3 regions of the Metabacillus elymi genome follow, and region 1 is predicted to be linked to each of the others. Evidence: predicted binding sites of a transcription regulator. Region 1 holds the regulator's gene; each other region holds the start of a gene.
The links. The regulator Rex, encoded in region 1, represses fermentation and respiration genes when NADH is low (regulators of the CRP and FNR family bind a similar motif). The targets are predictions, from matches to a motif close to TTGTGAAATATTTCACAA.
Positions count from the first base shown of each region.

Region 2: HUW50_RS00910 (L-lactate dehydrogenase) is a predicted target of Rex. The motif match lies at 4,860-4,877, and genes of this name have one in related genera.
Region 3: HUW50_RS04235 (cytochrome C oxidase subunit II) is a predicted target of Rex. The motif match lies at 4,038-4,055, and genes of this name have one in related genera.

Region 1 covers NZ_CP055263.1:2,233,818-2,240,319, forward strand. The annotation lists gene tsaD (tRNA (adenosine(37)-N6)-threonylcarbamoyltransferase complex transferase subunit TsaD) at 1-705, shown strand, start outside; gene HUW50_RS10730 (ABC-F family ATP-binding cassette domain-containing protein) at 1,311-3,248, opposite strand; gene moaC (cyclic pyranopterin monophosphate synthase MoaC) at 3,633-4,127, shown strand; gene HUW50_RS10740 (redox-sensing transcriptional repressor Rex) at 4,323-4,967, shown strand; gene HUW50_RS10745 (twin-arginine translocase TatA/TatE family subunit) at 4,991-5,185, shown strand; gene tatC (twin-arginine translocase subunit TatC) at 5,203-5,961, shown strand; gene HUW50_RS10755 (YdiK family protein) at 5,966-6,169, opposite strand; gene HUW50_RS10760 (CPBP family intramembrane glutamic endopeptidase) at 6,166-6,502, opposite strand, start outside.
Region 2 covers NZ_CP055263.1:175,527-182,028, forward strand. The annotation lists gene HUW50_RS00890 (spore germination protein) at 1-917, opposite strand, end outside; gene HUW50_RS00895 (hypothetical protein) at 1,103-1,981, shown strand; gene HUW50_RS00900 (rhomboid family protein) at 1,971-3,506, opposite strand; gene HUW50_RS00905 (hypothetical protein) at 3,674-3,841, opposite strand; gene HUW50_RS00910 (L-lactate dehydrogenase) at 3,884-4,822, opposite strand; gene HUW50_RS00915 (DUF92 domain-containing protein) at 4,928-5,716, opposite strand; gene HUW50_RS00920 (5-formyltetrahydrofolate cyclo-ligase) at 5,718-6,275, opposite strand; gene rpmG (50S ribosomal protein L33) at 6,392-6,502, opposite strand, start outside.
Region 3 covers NZ_CP055263.1:871,233-877,734, forward strand. The annotation lists gene HUW50_RS04205 (response regulator) at 1-38, shown strand, start outside; gene HUW50_RS04210 (50S ribosomal protein L11 methyltransferase) at 181-1,071, opposite strand; gene HUW50_RS04215 (NAD-dependent epimerase/dehydratase family protein) at 1,343-2,194, opposite strand; gene HUW50_RS04220 (aldo/keto reductase family protein) at 2,208-3,155, opposite strand; gene HUW50_RS04225 (winged helix-turn-helix transcriptional regulator) at 3,368-3,685, shown strand; gene HUW50_RS04230 (cupin domain-containing protein) at 3,773-3,949, opposite strand; gene HUW50_RS04235 (cytochrome C oxidase subunit II) at 4,112-4,237, shown strand; gene HUW50_RS04240 (cytochrome c oxidase subunit II) at 4,255-4,725, shown strand; gene HUW50_RS04245 (b(o/a)3-type cytochrome-c oxidase subunit 1) at 4,725-6,383, shown strand.

The DNA.
Region 1 (6,502 bases):
CATGGTATACCACTTATAGGTGTTCATCATATAGCCGGCCATATTTATGCAAATCGTCTTATTAAAGAGTTAGAGTTTCCGTTATTAGCTTTAGTGGTATCAGGTGGGCATACTGAGCTTGTTTATATGAAAGAACATGCTAATTTTGAAGTGATCGGTGAAACATTGGATGATGCAGCCGGGGAAGCATATGATAAGGTTGCAAGAACTTTAGGGCTCCCTTATCCTGGTGGTCCACATATTGACCGATTAGCACATGAGGGAAAACCAACAATTGATTTGCCAAGAGCTTGGTTAGGTGCAGGATCATTTGATTTTAGCTTTAGTGGACTCAAATCAGCAGTTATAAATACGCTGCACAATGCAAAGCAAAAGGGAATAATATTGGAAGCTAAAGATGTTGCTGCTAGTTTTCAAGCAAGTGTTATTGATGTGCTCGTGACAAAAACATCACAAGCTGTGGATAAATATCCTGTAAAACAACTGTTACTAGCTGGTGGTGTTGCAGCAAATAAAGGCTTGCGTACAGCTTTAGAAAAAGAGTTTTCTTCAAGGGATGGGTTAGAATTAATTATTCCACCTTTGTCCCTCTGCACAGATAATGCAGCAATGATTGCGGCTATTGGTAGCGTTCTATATGATAAAGGCATTAGAAGTGATTTAGCTCTAAATGCGAATCCTGGACTTGAATTAACATCATATTAAAAGGTGGCTCAATTGGGTCATAACCTTCCTAGTTTACTTATATATAGATCTTTTACCTTGTATTGATCTATATATTGAGCTGAAGGTATGATTGAGTCACCTTTTTTATATGTAAATAAGAGTTATGAACAAAGTTATCCACAGAATATGCACGATATTTGTAGAATTGTGTAAAACGAGTAAAAATCCTGTCATATCGGCATAGTTTAGGTTGTGTATAACTAGGATAGTTTTTAGATTTTTTGTGGATAATGTGTATAAGTCTGTTGATATGTTGGAAATAAAGGAATTATAGTGTGGATAAAAGTAAAGAAAACCTTACTGATCTCTCTATTATTATCTAGGCGTTAAAAAAATGTCGAAAGATATATGTAACTCACATTTAAAGTAAAAAACAGCGAAGTTGCTTCGCTGTTTTTTTTTAAAGTAAAGAAGTATAACTTTTATACTTAGTTTTGGTGTCTAGCTCCAGCGCCTAGCGCCTAGTGAACTTCACACTCCTTATACGCTAAGTCAACATCGAATCGCTAACGCTCTTCGTGTTTCCTTTATCTCATACGGAGTGCTCTTGTTTCTCGTCGCTGAGCAAGCCGCTTCCGCTTTTCTTAGTGTAACTCTTCCCATTCATTCATTAAATTTTCTAGCTTTGATTGAAGAAGTTCATTCTCAGAGTTAATTCTTTGTACTTCTTCATGATTTTGATAGATGTTTGGATCACAGAGAAGAGCTTCATTTTTTTCAATTTGTTCCTCTATATGACCTATCTCAGCCTCGATCTCTTCTATTCTTCGTTGCTTCTGTCTTTCAAGCTTTTTTTGTTCTTTTTCTTGTTGATAGGAAAGTTTACCTTCTGGCTGTGCTGTCATCACCTTTTGAGAAGCTGATTTCCCCCCAGCCTCCTGTTCTAACCGTTCTAGCTCTAATTGTTCTTCCTTTTTAGTTAGGAAATAATCATAGTCTCCTAAGTACTCTCTCAAATGATTAGGTGAGAGTTCAAATACTTTTGTAGCGATTCTATTGATAAAATAGCGGTCATGTGAAACAAATAAAATTGTTCCAGGGTAATCAATTAATGCGTTTTCTAAAATTTCTTTACTATCTAGGTCAAGATGATTTGTCGGTTCATCTAGAATAAGAAAGTTCGCGTTTTGAAGCATTAGTTTTGATAGTGCAAGTCTCGCCTTTTCTCCACCACTGAGAGTTGAAACAGACTTTAAAACATCGTCACCAGAAAATAGAAAGTTTCCTAGAACTGTACGAATTTCCTTTTCCGTCTTCTGTGGATATTCATCCCAAAGCTCGTCCAGCACACGCTTATTAGATGTTAAATCTGCCTGCTGTTGATCGTAATAGCCAATTTGCACATGGGAGCCAAGGGCAAATGAGCCAGTTAATGAGTCAAGCTTCTGAACAATAGATTTGAGTAATGTAGATTTACCAATACCATTTGGACCAACTAGTGCGATACTATCACCACGTGAAATAGAAAAGGATATGTTTGAAATGACAGGATGAACCGAGTCATATGAAACAGAGATGTCTTTAGCCTTTAAGACATCATTTCCACTTTGTCTTTCAATATCAAATTGAAAGTTGGCTGATTTTTCGTCACCAAGTGGCCTATTCATTAAATCCATTTTCTCTAACTTTTTTCTTCTGCTTTGTGCAAGCTTAGTTGTCGAAGCACGGGCTAGGTTACGTTGGATAAAGTCTTTTAACTTAGCTACTTCTTCCTGTTGTCTTTCATAGCTTTTAAGCTCTTTTTCGTAGTTTTCTGCTTTATACTGTAAGTAGCTGCTGTAATTACCGAGATATTTTGTACTCGTATGTCGACTAATCTCGTATACTTGAGTTACAATTTTATCCAAAAAGTATCTATCATGAGAAACAATTAAAATCGCTCCAGGGTAGTTTTGCAAGTATTGTTCAAGCCATGTCAAAGTTTCAATATCTAAGTGGTTAGTTGGTTCATCTAATATTAAAAGGTCAGGGCTTGTTAATAGTAATTTCCCTAGTGCGAGGCGGGTTTTTTGGCCACCACTCAACGAAGATATTTTAGTACCTGGATCAAACTCGCTAAATCCGAGTCCATGAAGGATAGATCGAATATCAGCTTCATATTGATATCCACCGTTTTCTTTGAATTTCACTTGTAAGATGTCATATTCTTTTAGGAGTTTCTCAAATTTAAGTGATTCATGGGCAGGGTCAACTGTTGCCATTCTTTGCTCAACAAGTCTCATTTCCTTTTCCATTAACTGAAGCTCTTTAAATACTAAATTCATTTCTTCCCATATTGATAATTGAGATTCTAATCCCGTATCTTGAGCTAAGTAGCCGATTGATACATCTTTTGGTTTAATGATATCACCAGAATCATGTGACATGACTCCAGCAATTATTTTTAAAAGGGTTGATTTTCCGGCCCCATTACGTCCCACAATGGCAACTTTGTCTCTTGTTTGTACTTCTAGCTTAATATTCGATAAAATAGGGTCAGCGCCGAAATATTTACTAAGTTGATTTATTTGTAACAATATCATTGTTTTCACCTCTACTAATGCTTTAAGTTTAGCTTAATAGGGACATATGGGCAACAAAGATACAATAGATATCTATATTGTTGGACGGAGTGTTCTTTTTCTACGTCTCTTAGCAAGGCGCTTGCGCTTTTGTTCTCGTTTAGGAAATTATAAAATTCTTAAACTGTGGATAAGCGCACGAGATTCAGCTCCAGCGCCTAGCCCCTCGAGGTCATAAGCTAATTTAGAATTGAAGGCAAAGAACGCCTTCTATTCTAAATCATCTTATGCTTGTCGGGGCTGTTCAAGGCGCTTGCGCTTTTGGTCTATCCATATAATTGTCACAATAACAAACAGACAGATTTTAAAAAATAGTGTATAGTCTACGTATAAGGAGATATGAATATGTCAGAATTTACCCATTTTAATGAGCAAGGCAGAGCGAAAATGGTTGATATCTCTGCAAAAGAAATAACAGTTAGAACAGCACGTGCAAAGACAAGCATTCAAGTGACAAAAGAGGTATATGAAAAGATCACCAATCATGAAATTGGAAAAGGTGATGTATTATCTGTTGCACAGGTTGCTGGTATAATGGCAGCTAAACAAACATCAAATGTCATCCCTATGTGTCATCCTATTCCAATTAAAGGTGTAGATATTGAGTTTGAATGGGAAAAAAGTGATAGTACATATATACTTTTGATAAGTTCAACTGTAAAAACAAAAGGCAGTACAGGTGTCGAAATGGAAGCGTTAACCTCTGCAAGCATTTCAGCGCTTACAGTTTATGATATGTGTAAAGCTGTGGATAAAGGGATGGTTATCGGACCAACCTATCTAGTAGAAAAAACTGGTGGCAAAAGTGGAGATTTCATCAGGGAAGATATAATGAGCTAGTGAATAACAAATAGTTGATTGATAAAACATCTTAGTTAAAAGCAACTAGTTCTTTGCAATAAATATTTATTATGTTGCGCCGTTCACGCCGCCATATTGGTGTTGGGCTTGTAGTTATACACAGTTCTTCCCTTCATTTTGGATGGTGACGTTGGTACGTCATAGCACGTTTTGTATGAATGTGAGGGATAAAGAGTGAATATAGAACAATCTAAAATTCCGCAGGCAACCGCTAAGCGTTTGCCTTTATATTACCGGTTTTTAAAAAATTTACACTCATCTGGTAAGCAGCGTGTTTCTTCTGCCGAGCTAAGTGATGCTGTAAAGGTAGATTCTGCCACTATTCGGAGAGATTTCTCATATTTTGGTGCGCTAGGTAAAAAAGGGTATGGTTATAATGTGAATTATTTGTTATCCTTTTTTAGAAAAACATTAGATCAAGATGAAACAACGAAGGTATGTTTAATAGGTGTCGGTAATTTAGGGACAGCTTTTTTACATTATAATTTTACCAAGAATAATAATACTGTTATTTCACTTGCATTTGATGTTGATAATAAGAAAATTGGAACAGAAATTGGTGGAGTTCCTGTCTATGATTTAGATCATCTCGAAGAAATTATTCCAGAGGATGTAACTGTAGCAATTTTAACAGTACCTGCAACTGTCGCTCAGTCTATTACTGACAGACTTATTGTCAAAGGAATTAAAGGGATCTTAAACTTTACTCCGGCTAGATTAAATGTTCCAGATGAAATACGGATCCATCATATTGATTTAGCGGTTGAGCTTCAGTCGTTAGTTTATTTTTTAAAACATTATCCTAATGAAGATAAATAATAAAGACAGGGAGGTGGATTTCGATGCCAACACTTGGATTCGGAAGCCTATTATTAATTGCATTTGTTGCATTACTTATTTTTGGACCAAAAAAGTTACCTGATCTTGGTAAAGCAGTAGGTAATTCATTACGTGAATTTAAAAATGCAACAAAAGGTTTAGCAGATGATGAAGAAGATGATGTGAAAAAGATAGAAAAGAAGGACGAAGTCAAGTAAGATAGGATGAAACCGATATGAAAAATAATGAAATGTCGGTCATTGAACATATAACAGAGCTTAGAAAACGACTTGTTATTGTTGTCGTTTTCTTTTTCATAGCTATTATTGCTGGCTTTTTACTTTCAAGACCGATTATCGTTTATTTACAGCAAACAGATGAAGCAAAGAATTTAACACTAAATTCGTTTAATTTAACAGATCCATTAATGGTTTACATGCAATTTGCGTTTCTTATTGCATTTGTCATAACGTCACCTGTTATTTTGTATCAGCTATGGTCGTTCGTTAGTCCGGGCTTATACGAGAAAGAAAGGCGCGTTACTTTAAGTTATATCCCAATGTCACTAGGGTTGTTTTTTGTCGGGGTTTCCTTTTCATATTTTATCTTGTTTCCATTTGTGGTTGATTTTATGGAAAGGATCTCGAATGATCTAGAAGTTAATCAAGTAATTGGAATTCATGAATATTTTACTTTTTTATTGCAGCTAACTGTTCCGTTTGGGCTGCTGTTTCAGTTACCTGTAGTTATTATGTTTCTTACAAGATTAGGAATTGTTACGCCGATGTTCTTATCTCAGGTGCGAAAATATGCCTACTTTGTTCTACTTGTCATTGCGGCACTTATTACACCACCAGAATTAACATCACATTTAATGGTTTCGATACCGTTGTTTATTTTATATGAAATTAGTATTTGGGTATCCAGAATTACATATAGGAAAGCTCAGAAGCTAAGGTTCGAGGAAGAGAATGCAAAAAATGAGACTGAATAAAGTCTCATTTTTTTTTGTTCATTTTTTTGATTTTACTAGATAGGATAAACATTCTAATTGCCACTCCGATATCAAAGGTTGCAATTAGAATTAAAACGATTGTCGGAAAAGAAAAAATTCCATTTTCAGCACTGTTAATTGCTAAATACGTAAACAGCAACCCCATCGTTAAATAAAAGAATCCCATGGATATAGGGTTTGTTCTCATGTTAAAAGGCCTCCAATAATAACTTGCACTTGCTGCATGTCTTCAACTTGCTTCATCATTTTTTCAATGTCCTCACGAAATACAGTTTGAACTATGATTACCATCGTATTCATTGCCACATGGGCAAAGATAGGTACTATGATCCGCTTTGTTTTTACATATAAAAAGGCAAAGGTAAAACCCATCGACGCATATAAAAGAAGGTGCTGAGGCTCACCATGCAAAAGCGAAAAAAGAAGTGAGCTGATAAGGCCAGCAATGATAAAGTTCGTCCTTTTATATAACACACCAAAGATTATTTTTCGGAAAATGATCTCTTCTAATATCGGTCCG
Region 2 (6,502 bases), 2.1 Mb from region 1:
GGGAGAAGGAAAATTGATGTCCAAACCGCCATAAATCGAACAATGCGTAAATAAGCACCCACAACTGGTTTATTGCGATATTCCTCTGCATGCTGAAGGTGATGCCAAAACGTTGTTGGCGTAATAAGTGCACTCGGAGATCCATCAACGAAAACAATGACATGACCCTCATACAAATGTGCTGCAGCAGTATCTGGTCGCTCTGTGTATCTAACCATAGGATATGGGTTTAAATGTCTACCTGCAATAAACTCTTCAATAGTTTTTTCCCCCATCGGCAGACCATCTGTATCGATTGCTTCTAGTGATTTTTTTAGATCTTTTACGTGATCTAAATCGGCAATATCCTCTAAATAACAAACCACAACATCTGTTTTAGAGCGTCTTCCAACCTGTAAGTATTCCATCCGAAGCGAACGGTCTCTTATTCGCCTTCTCGTTAAAGCAGTGTTAAAGACAATTGTTTCAACATATCCATCTCTTGAGCCTCGAACAACTCGCTCCATATCTGGCTCTTGCGGACCTCTAACCGGGTATGTCCGAGCATCGATTAAGATCACTTCGTCAATGCCATCAACGACAAGCGCTGTTGGTCCTGCTAGCACAGTGTGGACTACTGAGTTTAAGTCATTTGATTTATCAATTTCAACATAAGGAATATATGTTTTTAATAGCCGCTGTAAAGTGTTTTCCTCAATCTGCTCTGGAGAAAGCTCTGATAAATATCTCATTAAATAATGAAGAATATCATCCTTAACAAATCCATCTACCATAAACAAAGCCATTTTTCGCCCAGCATATTCAAGATCTAACTGAATGACATCAAAGCTTTTTTTTACTCCTAGTCGTTCAGATAAAAAATCTATATTTTCTTGAAAATCTTTTGAAACAACTTTCTTTTCTACCTCATACGCCATAAGATTTCTCCATTTCGTATCTCAATTTGTTACTCATCTTAGACGAAATACTGGAAATACATACCTGTCATAATTATTTTGTTATTAAATCCAATTGAATAAAAACTAACTTATTTTCTCATATTCATATTTTGTGCTATAGTGTCATACACTTAAGCAACCTGTCCTGCACGGAGTTGATGCTGATGAAAACAACTAAATGGGTAATTGTGATTTTACTGGCTCTAATAACTTCCAGTTTTCTATTTTTTTATCATGGGAAAGTTGCAAGGGAAAGCATCATCTTTTTTCCAATTGACGACTCTGTAACCTTTGATAAAGCTTCTACTACTCTCCAGTTTGCTGGTAAAAAAGATGATGATGAGTATATCATTGAGTGGGATGTTACTTCACTTACAAACAAGGAAATATATTTAAGGCAAGATATATCATTGCTATTTTCAGATGGAAAATTAGTTGATACGCTTTCCGAATGGGAGGATCAAAGCCAAAAGCTTGCACAATATAAAAAAATTACTGGTGAAGATAGTAGCCATTATCAAACGATAAGTCTTCATTATGGAGAAATTCATTTGGAGAATGATCTTATCCGTAGTACACAGCGAATGTCTCGAGACCATTTATACGTAATTGATTCAGAATTTACAGATCTTTTTTCTTTTAAAAGGCCACTTACTGATGAAGAATTAGAGTGGAAAGACATTTTAGATAAAGTGACAGAACAACATCTTGAATACAGCTGGAATCAATTGATTGACTATTATAAAATTGACGAAACCAAATATGAAAAAATTCCGTTCATAGAGTTAGAAAGGTACAATACCGATCCGCTTTTGGGATTATCAAAGGCTAAAACACAAGAAGTGATTGGTAGTCTATGGGAGGGTTTATATAAAAATTACTTTTTAGGTTTAAAAACAAAAGAAGGCAAGGTGATTGAACCAATTGGCAGCACCATGCCTTTGATTTTGATTGCAAAAAATTACTCTCATATTGTGATTCTTATTCAAGCTGAGAATGGTTTACCATTTAAATTTATTCAGAACATATCGCTTAACGATTAATTTGTTCCTTAAATGATTTATAATCCTCATTTGTAGGGTCATATTCCAATGCATTATTTACCTCTTCCAATGCAAGAGAAATGTCACCCCTATTTGCATATAAGATCGAGAGGTTAAAATGAGCTTGATGATAGGAATTATCATCTGAAATAATTTGTTTTAAATGCCGGACTGCTTGATCATACTTTTCCAATTCAATTTCACTTACAGATAACAAAAACAAGAGATCATTTGAGCTGTTATCCGTTTTTATTGCTTCATTTAAATAAGTGTATGCTTCTTCATATTTTTCATCCTGTATTAACTCTTGACCTTGAAGAACTGTATACTGCGAATGCTGCTCTTCAGTTTGGCTAATTCCGTAACGATATAAAATAACTAATAAAGTAATTGTTGCAGCTAAACCTATTAGTCTCAGTAGAATATGCTTTCTTTTAGGAAGTTGAACAATTAATGCTGCAAGAAAACCACCAACTAATCCACCAATATGTCCCGCATTATCAATATTTGGAATTGCAAAGCCAAGCGCCAAGTTAATGGCTACTACTACTAATAGGTTAGAACCCATCGTTCGAAAAAAAACTTTTCTATTTTGCACCCCTATGTATAATAACGCACCGAAACAACCGAATATAGCACCAGAGGCACCCGCAGATAGAAACGGACTAAATGCAAAGCTTACAATCGAACCAGAAACGCCAGCAACTAAATAGATAAACAAAAAGCGTAGTGAGCCATACGCTCGTTCAACTGCAGGCCCAATGTAATAGAGCGCAAAACTATTCATCAGTAAATGCAAAAAACCAATATGTAACACAATGGGAGTGAAAAATCTCCACCACTCCCCTTCATAAATGAGGGGATTATATTTTGCTCCGAAACGAACTAAAGTCTCCGAATTAGTACTTCCGCCGTATAATTCGAGAAGGAGAAACATAAAAATTTGTAATCCTAAAAAAAGATACGTTAAAAAAGGCTTACCATTTTGAAAGATTTTTCTTTCTTCTTCTTTCTGTTGGTTTTGAAAGTCGATAACTCTATTTCTTACTTTTTGAATGTCTGCAAGTTCTAGATTTTCCCTTTGTATTTCATGATCAAATTTCACTGGAACATTTAATGCTTCTTCTAATTTTTGAATCTTTTCCTTTAGATTATCCTTTATTAACAAGGTAGAGGTTATATCTATTTTACCTTTCGATCTACTGTATCCTTTAACAAAGCTTTCAGGATAGTCATCTACAGGTGGTAATGAAGAAACATATATATTCATTATACGAATTGGACCTCTTACACCATTTCTTAAAAGTTGTTCAAATCTTGCACCTGCTTGTTCAATATCTAAAGCAAGTGTGTTTCCCCAATCAACATCCATTCTTCTTAACCGAACTAGCGTAAATTGTTTATTACGAAACGGCTCTAGCAATACCTCACGACCATCCTGGGATAGAGCCAAAATTGAATATTTCTGCTCCACTACTAGTTGTTCTATTAATGACCAATATAAATAATCTTGCTCTATCACCATAATATCCGCTCCGACCTTTATTTTTCTTTATTATAACAAGTAATGAAAGTGAAAAGGAAGAATCCTGCCTTTAAGCTACCTTCTAAAAAAACCAAGAAATTTTTAGAAGCATAAAGTAAAAAAAAACTGACTTAACTACAAAGTCAGCTTTTTCAAGAATTAACTTTTTAATGAAAAGCACGATTAACAAAACGATCTCTTAAAAAAGGAACTCTCATTGATAATTGAATAAAGTATCTACGTAGCTCAGGTTGACCTAATACAACATTCACTATTTGATATCGATAGCGATATAATGCGAATCCTCCAGCTACAAGCATAATGAGTCGTCTCATAAACATCCCTCCTACTCATATATTTAGTAGGAAAGGCTTTTTTTATCCTTTAAAAAAGGGAAACATTGTTTCTTTTAAGACATTTGCTGAATGGGCAAATTGTTTTTTCTCATGTTCATTTAGGCGAAGCTCTACCACCTTTTGTATTCCATTTCGATTCACAATCGCAGGAACTCCTATATATACATCATCCTCACCATATTCACCTGCTAAATGACAAGATACTGTTAAAATAGAGTGTTCATTATGAAGAATGGCTTTTGTTAACCTGACAAGTCCCATCGCTATCCCATAATATGTTGCGCCTTTTCGATTAATAATATGGTAGGCTGCATCCCTGACATTTACAAAAATTTCTTCAAGCTTCTCCTGCTCATCGGTCATAGTTTCAAGGATTGGGACACCCCCAATATCAGCATGGCTCCACACTGGCAGCTCAGTGTCACCGTGTTCCCCGATAATATAAGCATGAACATTGCGTGTGTCTACTTTAAAATGTTCACCTAAAAGATAACGAAATCTTGCTGTATCAAGAATCGTTCCAGAGCCAATAACACGGCTTTGTGGCAAGCCAGAATACTTCCAAACCGCATATGTTAAAATATCCACTGGATTTGTAGCAACAATAAAGATACCATCAAACCCGCTAGCCATCACATCAGTTACAATTGTTTTGAAAATTTTTACGTTTTTAGCTACTAAATCTAGTCTGGTTTCTCCAGGCTTTTGATTAGCTCCTGCGCAAATAACAACGATATCCGCATCATTACAATCCTCATAGCCTCCATACCAGATTTTAGTAGGGCTTGGAGCAAAGGCTAAGCCATGATTAAGATCCATTGCGTCACCTTCTGATTTCTCCTTGTTCAGATCAATTAAAACTAATTCTTCCGTAACACCTTGATTTAACAAGGCAAATGCATAACTAGATCCTACAAAACCTGTACCTATAAGTGCGACACGATTTACATTACTAGCCATTTGCTTCCAACCCTTCAAGTGTTTTATTCTTTATACTTTGTGAATTACTTCACAATTATATTTTACACTACTATTGTCTCTATGTAAGATTAATATTTGAACATTTCATGAAAGAATAAAACCTAATATAGTAGCAGACGCAATTGATAAAAGGTTCACTGCATCATTATTTAGAAAACTATACTTTGTCAGCTTCGTACCACTATTACTACAATGTATTTGTTTTTCAGTTATTTTTTCACAAACATTACACTTATATTTAACTTGAATTGTCTGCCCTAGTAATGTGTCAAGGATATTTCCGATAAAACCAAAAATTACGATACACAACATAAAGTAAAAGGAAATAGAAAACAAGATTCCTGCAATTATACTTATAAAAGTCGCTCCAGCTAATGCGGCACTCGTGCCTAGGATAGATACTGCACCAGACGTGCCTCTTTCTACTTTTTTTAAGGTTAAAAGTAATCTAGGCTTTCGCTTACTTAGCGTACCGACCTCAGATGCCCATGTATCAGCATTAGCAGCAGCGATCGATATACAAAAGCAAAGTAATACCGTAGGATCTACACTCGGTTCGATAAATTGAAATAGTCCAAGTATCGCAGGAACACTTCCATTGGCCATCACCTGAACAATGTCTCTGCGATCTCCTTTTTCTAGCATATCCTGAAGGTTTGACTTCTTTGAACTTTGATATTTACTTAAGAAACTTGAACTACTGAAAAAGCAGCCTAATACGAATAGACCCTGCCAGGAAAACCCTAGATAAATGAGAAATCCTACACATACCGCTCCGATTGCACCACTGACAGTTAATGAATTTACCTTCCAACCAGCATATGATATCAAACATATAAACAAAAAGGCCCAAACCAATTCGAGCTCTAACATATTAGTTAATTACCCCACATTCAGTAATAATTGTTGAAACAGGAAGATCATGTGGCTCAGCAGGCACTTTCTCAACAATTTGCATAGAAAAGGCTAAAGACAAGGTATCGTTTTTGTAATGTGTTAAATATCGGTCAAAATAACCGCCACCATAGCCAATACGATAGCCCCTCCTGTCATAACAGATACCTGGTATTATCATGAGATCAATTTGATTTGGACTGACTTTTTCCGTTTCCAAAACTTTCGGCTCTAAAAGACCAAAAAAGACGCGTTCAAGCTGGTCAAAGGAGGTTATTTGTCTAAACTCCATCGTATTTGTTTTAGGGTCACATTTTGGGACAACGATACGTTTCTTGTCTTGCCATGCCCTTTCGATGATGTTTGTGGTATCAACTTCACGGCCATTTGATATTGTCACCGCAATTGTATGAGCTTCTTTCCAAGACTGTAAAGAAAATAATTGTTGATGAATATCCTTCGAATAGTGTCTAAATGTTTCCTCAGACATTTCAGCTAATCTCTGCTTAATTAAGGTTCGTAAATGTTTCTTATCCATATGTCATTACCCTCCTTACCTTTATTATAGCTGGAAGAGAAGGTTGGAATCATTCTTTTTCATCTTATATATTGCCTTAAAAATAAAAAAAACAGTAGGAATAAACATCCCTACTGTTACTTTGTTTCGCGGTGTGTAGTCATTTTTTTATCTCTTGAACAATATTTCTTAAGCTCAAGACGATCTGGGTTATTACGTTTATTCTTTTTAGAAATATAGTTACGTTC
Region 3 (6,502 bases), 1.4 Mb from region 1:
TTGGACGTCCTATTAATAGGTATTTGATTATTACCTAAGAAAAGCGTAAGCGCCTTGATCAGACCCGAGGTTCTAGGCGCTTACGCTAGCCACCAAAACTCAGTAAGAAAATTTATAAATTCTGATACTATAAATAGAATAGGATTGTTAAAGGAACAGATCCTTTAACAATCCTCACTTTTATTGCTTAGAAAAATGAATCGTTACCCACTCATTCGTCTGTGCTTTTTCATGAATTGAAAAACCACCTGCTTGGAAATCCGCTATCAGCTGGTCAATATGCCATTCCACTAAACCAGAGATGATAAAATTATTGCTGTTTTTTAATAGATCATGTTTTTTCAAGATACTCATTGTCTCATTTGCACCAATATTGATTAAAATTAGATCATATACATCCTCAATAGTGTAGTCCCCTGTAATTAAATCAGCTTGTACTACCTTAAGGTCATTGTTTAGATTATTCAGTTCGGCATTATGATAAAGCTCTCTTGCAACTTCTTCATAATCAACAGCAATAACCTTTTTTGCACCTTTCAGAGATGCTGCTATTGTAAGCATACCAGAACCAGTTCCTAAGTCCAGAACGCTTTTCCCTGTAAGGTCTTTATCTAAGATCATTCGTAAACAACCTTGGGTTGTTTCATGGAGTCCAGTTCCAAATGCAGCTAATGGGTCAAATTTAAGAACGTTTCTATCATGATATTGTTCTTTGGAATTGGGATACGAAATAACCCACCCATTTCCTAAATCTACGTCTTCAAATTCATATGATTGCTCCCAATTGGCTTCTTCATGTGAGGAATAGCTTATATCTTTCCTTGATATAGAAAGAGTCGTTTCTAGTAAGGAATAATACGCTTCTGGTAGATTCTTCACTTCCATATCACTTGCGTAAATTTTCAAATCAACTTGCTGGTCTTCCCTTTCTTCATATCCGTATCCATTTTGGACTTTGATGATTTCAATCGGGGATTCATAGTACAAGTTATAAATTCCTGTTGCATTTAACGTGTCTGTGTATTGGTCAATTTCTTTATAAGGTATATTTATTGTAAATTCGTGTAACATGGATCGATTCCTCTCTTTTTGTGTGAACTACATAATTGGCTACATTTTGTCCTATCACAGTTTAATATAGATTGAATTAGGATAGCAAATTGTTTTTCATTTCTAAGTAAGATAAATTGGATTTAATAGCTTCTCTAGATAGGGTGTTTTTCTACAATTTATATCTTAGGAGCCATCTATCCCAATATTTCACTCTTTTCCTCCTATTTTTTTCAATAAAAAGAGGGTAATTCAATTGATCTACACCAATTGAATTACCCTCAAAATAAACTTAATTCTTAACCTTCACATATTCTCTCCAACTATGCATAGGTTGCCAATTTAATAGCTTCTTTGCCTTTTCATTAGAAAATAATGTTTCGTATGCTTCCAATTTCTTACGAATTTCAGTAGTTGGATAGATTGTCTCTACTAGGTGCTTACTTTCAATATCCATGCTTGTGTCATCTGCTGCGATATTTAGTGCAACAGAGCCAAGACCATCCGTTTCAACTGCTAGTCGATAGGCCACTGCGGCATCTCTTGTATCAATATAGCTCCACATGATCACTTTCCGCTGTTCAGGGTCATTTATAAATCCTGGAAAATTTCCATACATATTTGGGGCAATCACATTTCCTAATCTCATGGATACAACCTGCATTCCAGTTCGTCGATGAATCATATCTGCTGTTTGTTCATTGACGATTTTAGATAACCCATAGCTATCCTCTGGTAATTGTGGGTGCTCTTCGTCGAGTGGAGCATATTGCGGAGACAGCTCATTAACCGCAAATACTATTCCATATGAAGACTCACTTGACGATATGACTGCTTTTTTAATACCAAGTGTTCCCGCAGCTTCTAATATATTGTATGTAGACATGACATTATTTTTAAAGGTAACTTCATTTGGATGTGAATACGCAACTGGAATGGCAGCAAGATGTACGACCGCATCTGCTCCAGCAAGCACCCCGTAAACTTCACCTAAGTTTTGTAAATCGGTTATAATAGTTTTACAAAGTGGAGCAATTGGATGCTTCACATCTGCATTAACTACTTCATATCCACTATCAAGAAATTCCTTAATTACCCAGTGACCAAGAAGGCCACTTCCGCCAGTAACGACTATTTTTTTCAAATAATTCTCTCCCTTACTGTAAAATTTCTTCTACTTGTGAAATGACATCGCTCGTTAATGTCACACCCACACCTTTAACATTTTCAATTATTTGTTCAGGTTTTGTCGCACCAACTAATGTACTTGCCACACCAGGTTGACGCAAAATCCAAGCAATGGCTAATTGAGATAAACTAATATCAAGTTCATTCGCAATTCCACTTAATTTTTCAACCTTTAACAGGATTTCATCATTTAAGAATTGACCCATATGCATGTTCGCTTTCGGATCTGTTGCACGACTTCCTTCTGGCGCACGATTGCTTACGCTATATTTCCCAGTTAACACTCCTTGTGCTAATGGTGAAAAGACAATTTGACTTATTCCATGCTGCTCACTTACTGGTAGTACTTCTTTTTCAATATAACGATGAAACATATTATAGTTTGATTGATTAACAATTATCCTATCTAATAGATACTTATCTGATGTACCGATTGCTTCTTGAATTTGTTGTGCCGACCATTCACTTACCCCAGCATATAAAATCTTACCTTGACGGATCAGATCATCAATTGTTCTTAAGGTTTCATCAACTGGTGTTTCTGGATCATAGCGATGACAGTAATAAATATCTACATAATCAGTTTTCAACCGTTTTAAACTAGCATGAAGCTGTTCAAAAACATGTTTTCTCGAAAGGCCTCGATCATTTGGTCCATCTCCCATTTGTCCAAACACTTTTGTTGCTAGCACATAAGAATCGCGATTATATTTGCTAAGAGCTTCACCGACTACTTTTTCTGATTCACCTCTTGCATATACATTTGCTGTATCAAATGAATTCACCCCAAGGTCGTAAGCGGTTTCAATTGTTTGAATCGCTTTATCCTTTTCAGTAGAAGCTCCAAATGTTAACCAACTCCCTAAGCTTACCTCACTGACCTTTAACCCTGATCCTCCTACACGTCTGTATTTCATGTTCCCATCTCCCCTTTCTAAAGAAAAAGCTATAACAATTGGTGTTTCCTTATCGATAACGGTTACACTTTTTTGTTTCTACCTACGGATAAATCTTTCTTCACTAGAATTATAAATTTTTTGAATAGTGTATACAAGTACTGAAATATTATTGATATAATAAAAATTATGTAATCTACTATAAAATTTATAGTTACTACAAGGAGGATACTATGGAGAAATTGGATGGCATACTAATTGAATGCTCAATCGAAAAAGCACTTGATATTATTGGTGGGAAATGGTCTTTTCTTGTGATTAAAGAACTCTTTGATGGGACAAGACGTTTCGGAGAATTACAGCGTTCAATTCCCAAAATAAGTCCAAAAGCGCTAACCGATACTCTCCGTCATTTAGAAAGTCATGGAGTATTAACTCGCGAAACCTTTGCAACAGTCCCAGTTACAGTTGAATATACATTAACTGAAAAGGGGCACTCACTTAATAAGTTGTTGAAGGAAATGAAAAAATGGGGTGCTCAGTGGGGATGAGTTAGCATTCTCTTCTTGCATTGTATCATTTGAAACTATCTTGAGTGAACTTCAATTTCTTTTTGAAGTTCACTCAATTCTAAGCCTTTATTTACCACCTTGATTAGGTATCGGTACTCTTTCAATTTCTTCTCTATCTTTCACATCATTTCGATCCTCAGTTCTCAAATTTTGGTTCATTCCCTCTGGATATGCCCCGACAACTTTATAATCACTTGATGAAAAAAGTCGTTTATGCCCTGTTCCTGCAGGTAAAATCCCCACATCTCCTTATTGAGTTTCCTTCCCTTTCTCTAGTTATTTTCTCACACTCGACAAATCCAACAAAATCCGGATTGTTCACTCCTAAAATGTGTGACTTATATCACATCTAAAATAATACAAAACCATTAATCTAACATTAAAGCTAAGCTGAGGGGGATTTTCATGAGCAAAAAAATCAAACATGAAGACAATAACGAATTAAAAGGAACGTTGATAAGCGTTTTTTCCATTGGACTAATCATAATGGTGATGTGGTTTAGTGTTTATTTCTTTTACCTTTCACGTTAATTTAGGGGGTTTGACTTATGCATATTCATAAATATGAGAAGATTTGGCTTGGATTTGGAATTTTTTCATTGGTTTTATTTTTAAGCATTATTGGTGTAACAGCCTTTGCATTTAATCACCATCCAGCAGGTGGCATGGAGACAATTGATCCAGAAAAGCTAGAGCAAACTGCACCATTTGATCATCCTGGTGTCCATCAAATCGATGAGGACACGTATGAAGTGGTGATTGTTGCCAAAACATTCGGCTATGATCCTCCAGAAATAAAGGTTCCAGCTGGAAAAAAGATTATTTTTAAGGTTGCTAGTGCTGATGTAAGTCATAGCTTTTCGATTGTCAATACAAATGTAAACATGATGGTGATTCCTGGTCAGATTAATACAAAAGAATATACTTTTGATAAGCCCGGGCAATATTTAGTGATTTGTAATGAGTATTGTGGAACAGGGCATCACTTTATGAAAACGTCAATCGAGGTGATTGAGTAATGAAACAAATTAGTATTGGTGATCGAAAATTAGCTTTGACCAACATTGTTTTTGCGTATATTGCATTTTTAATAGGAACGTTTTGTGGATTGCTTCAAGTATTTATTCGAAATGATGCTCTTACTCTACCATCTTGGCTAGATTATTATCAAGTTTTAACAGCACACGGGGTCTTACTAGCACTTATCTTTACAACATATTTTATTTTTGGATTTTTGATTTCTGGTATGAGTCATTCATTAGGAGCTTTCGGACCAAAAGTTCGACTATTTTCTTGGATTGGTTTTATCATTACAACTGCTGGTACATTGCTTGCAATAGTTGAAATTTTAGCAGGAAGAGCTTCTGTTCTCTACACGTTTTATGCACCATTGCAAGCAAGTGGCTGGTACTACGTAGGTTTAGCTCTATTTGTAGTCGGAACATGGATTTATAGCTTCGCACTAATTGGGCACTATGTTAAGTGGAAAAAACAACATAAAAAGCAGTTAAGTCCCTTGTTTGCGTTTATGACAATTTCCACACTTATTCTTTGGTTAATTGCCTGTTTAGGAGTAGTAGCTACCGTCTTATTTCAATTTATTCCTTGGGCATTTGGCTGGGTAGATACAATAAATGTTGAATTAAGCCGTTCACTATTCTGGTACTTCGGTCACCCACTTGTTTATTTTTGGCTGCTTCCAGCCTACATGGCTTGGTACGTTATTGTTCCGAAAATTATTGGTGGTAGAGTGTTTAGTGATTCCTTAGCACGTTTATCTTTTGTCTTGTTTATTCTTTTTTCAATTCCAGTCGGCTTTCACCATCAGCTTACAGAGCCTGGTATATCAAGTTTTTGGAAGTTCCTTCAAACGGTCTTAACGTTTATGGTTATTATCCCATCATTGATGACTGCCTTCTCGATGTTCGGAACGTTTGAGAAAACAGGTAGACAAAAAGGAGCAACAGGATTATTTGGCTGGTTCTTTAAATTACCATGGAAGGATGTTCGCTTTACTTCACTTTTTATTGCGATGTTCTTTTTCATACCTGGTGGTGCAGGAGGGATTATTAACGCAAGCTTCCAGCTAAATGAGGTTATTCATAATACATTGTGGGTAGTTGGACATTTTCATATTACGGTCGGAACTCCGGTTGCCATGACCTTTATGGGTCTTACATTTTGGTTAATTCCTTATTTAACTGGAAGAAGATTAACAAAATCAATTCAAAAACTCGCCTTTATCCAGGTTATTTCCTGGTCAACCGGAATGCTACTTATGAGTACATCTCAGCATATTTTGGGTTTACTAGGAGCACCTAGACGAACATCTTATGCTGGTTATATGAAGGATCCAACTGCTTTAGAATGGTTCAATGGTATCCTTTCAAACCATGTGACAATGGCTATTGGTGGTACGATTCTCTTTTTATCTGCTATGCTCTTAATCTATATTGTCTTTAATACGTTGTTCTTCGCACCCAAGGCTACAACAGAAAAGGAGCAGGTTGAATTCCCGATGGCAGAAAGCGATCTGGAACAAACACCTAAATATCTAGAAAATTGGTGGATATGGATTTGCATTGCCTTTGCCTTAATCGCGTTTGCTTACACGATTCCTTTAAGCGAGATGATTCATCATGCTCCACCTGGATCATCTGGATATAAAACATGGTAGGAGATGATAAACATGTTTTCAATAACCTTTGCTTTACTTGTTGTTACAACGATTCTTACAGCTATCATTGTAGATCTTACGACAAAAGAAGAGGACTTTTAATATAAATACAAATAGAG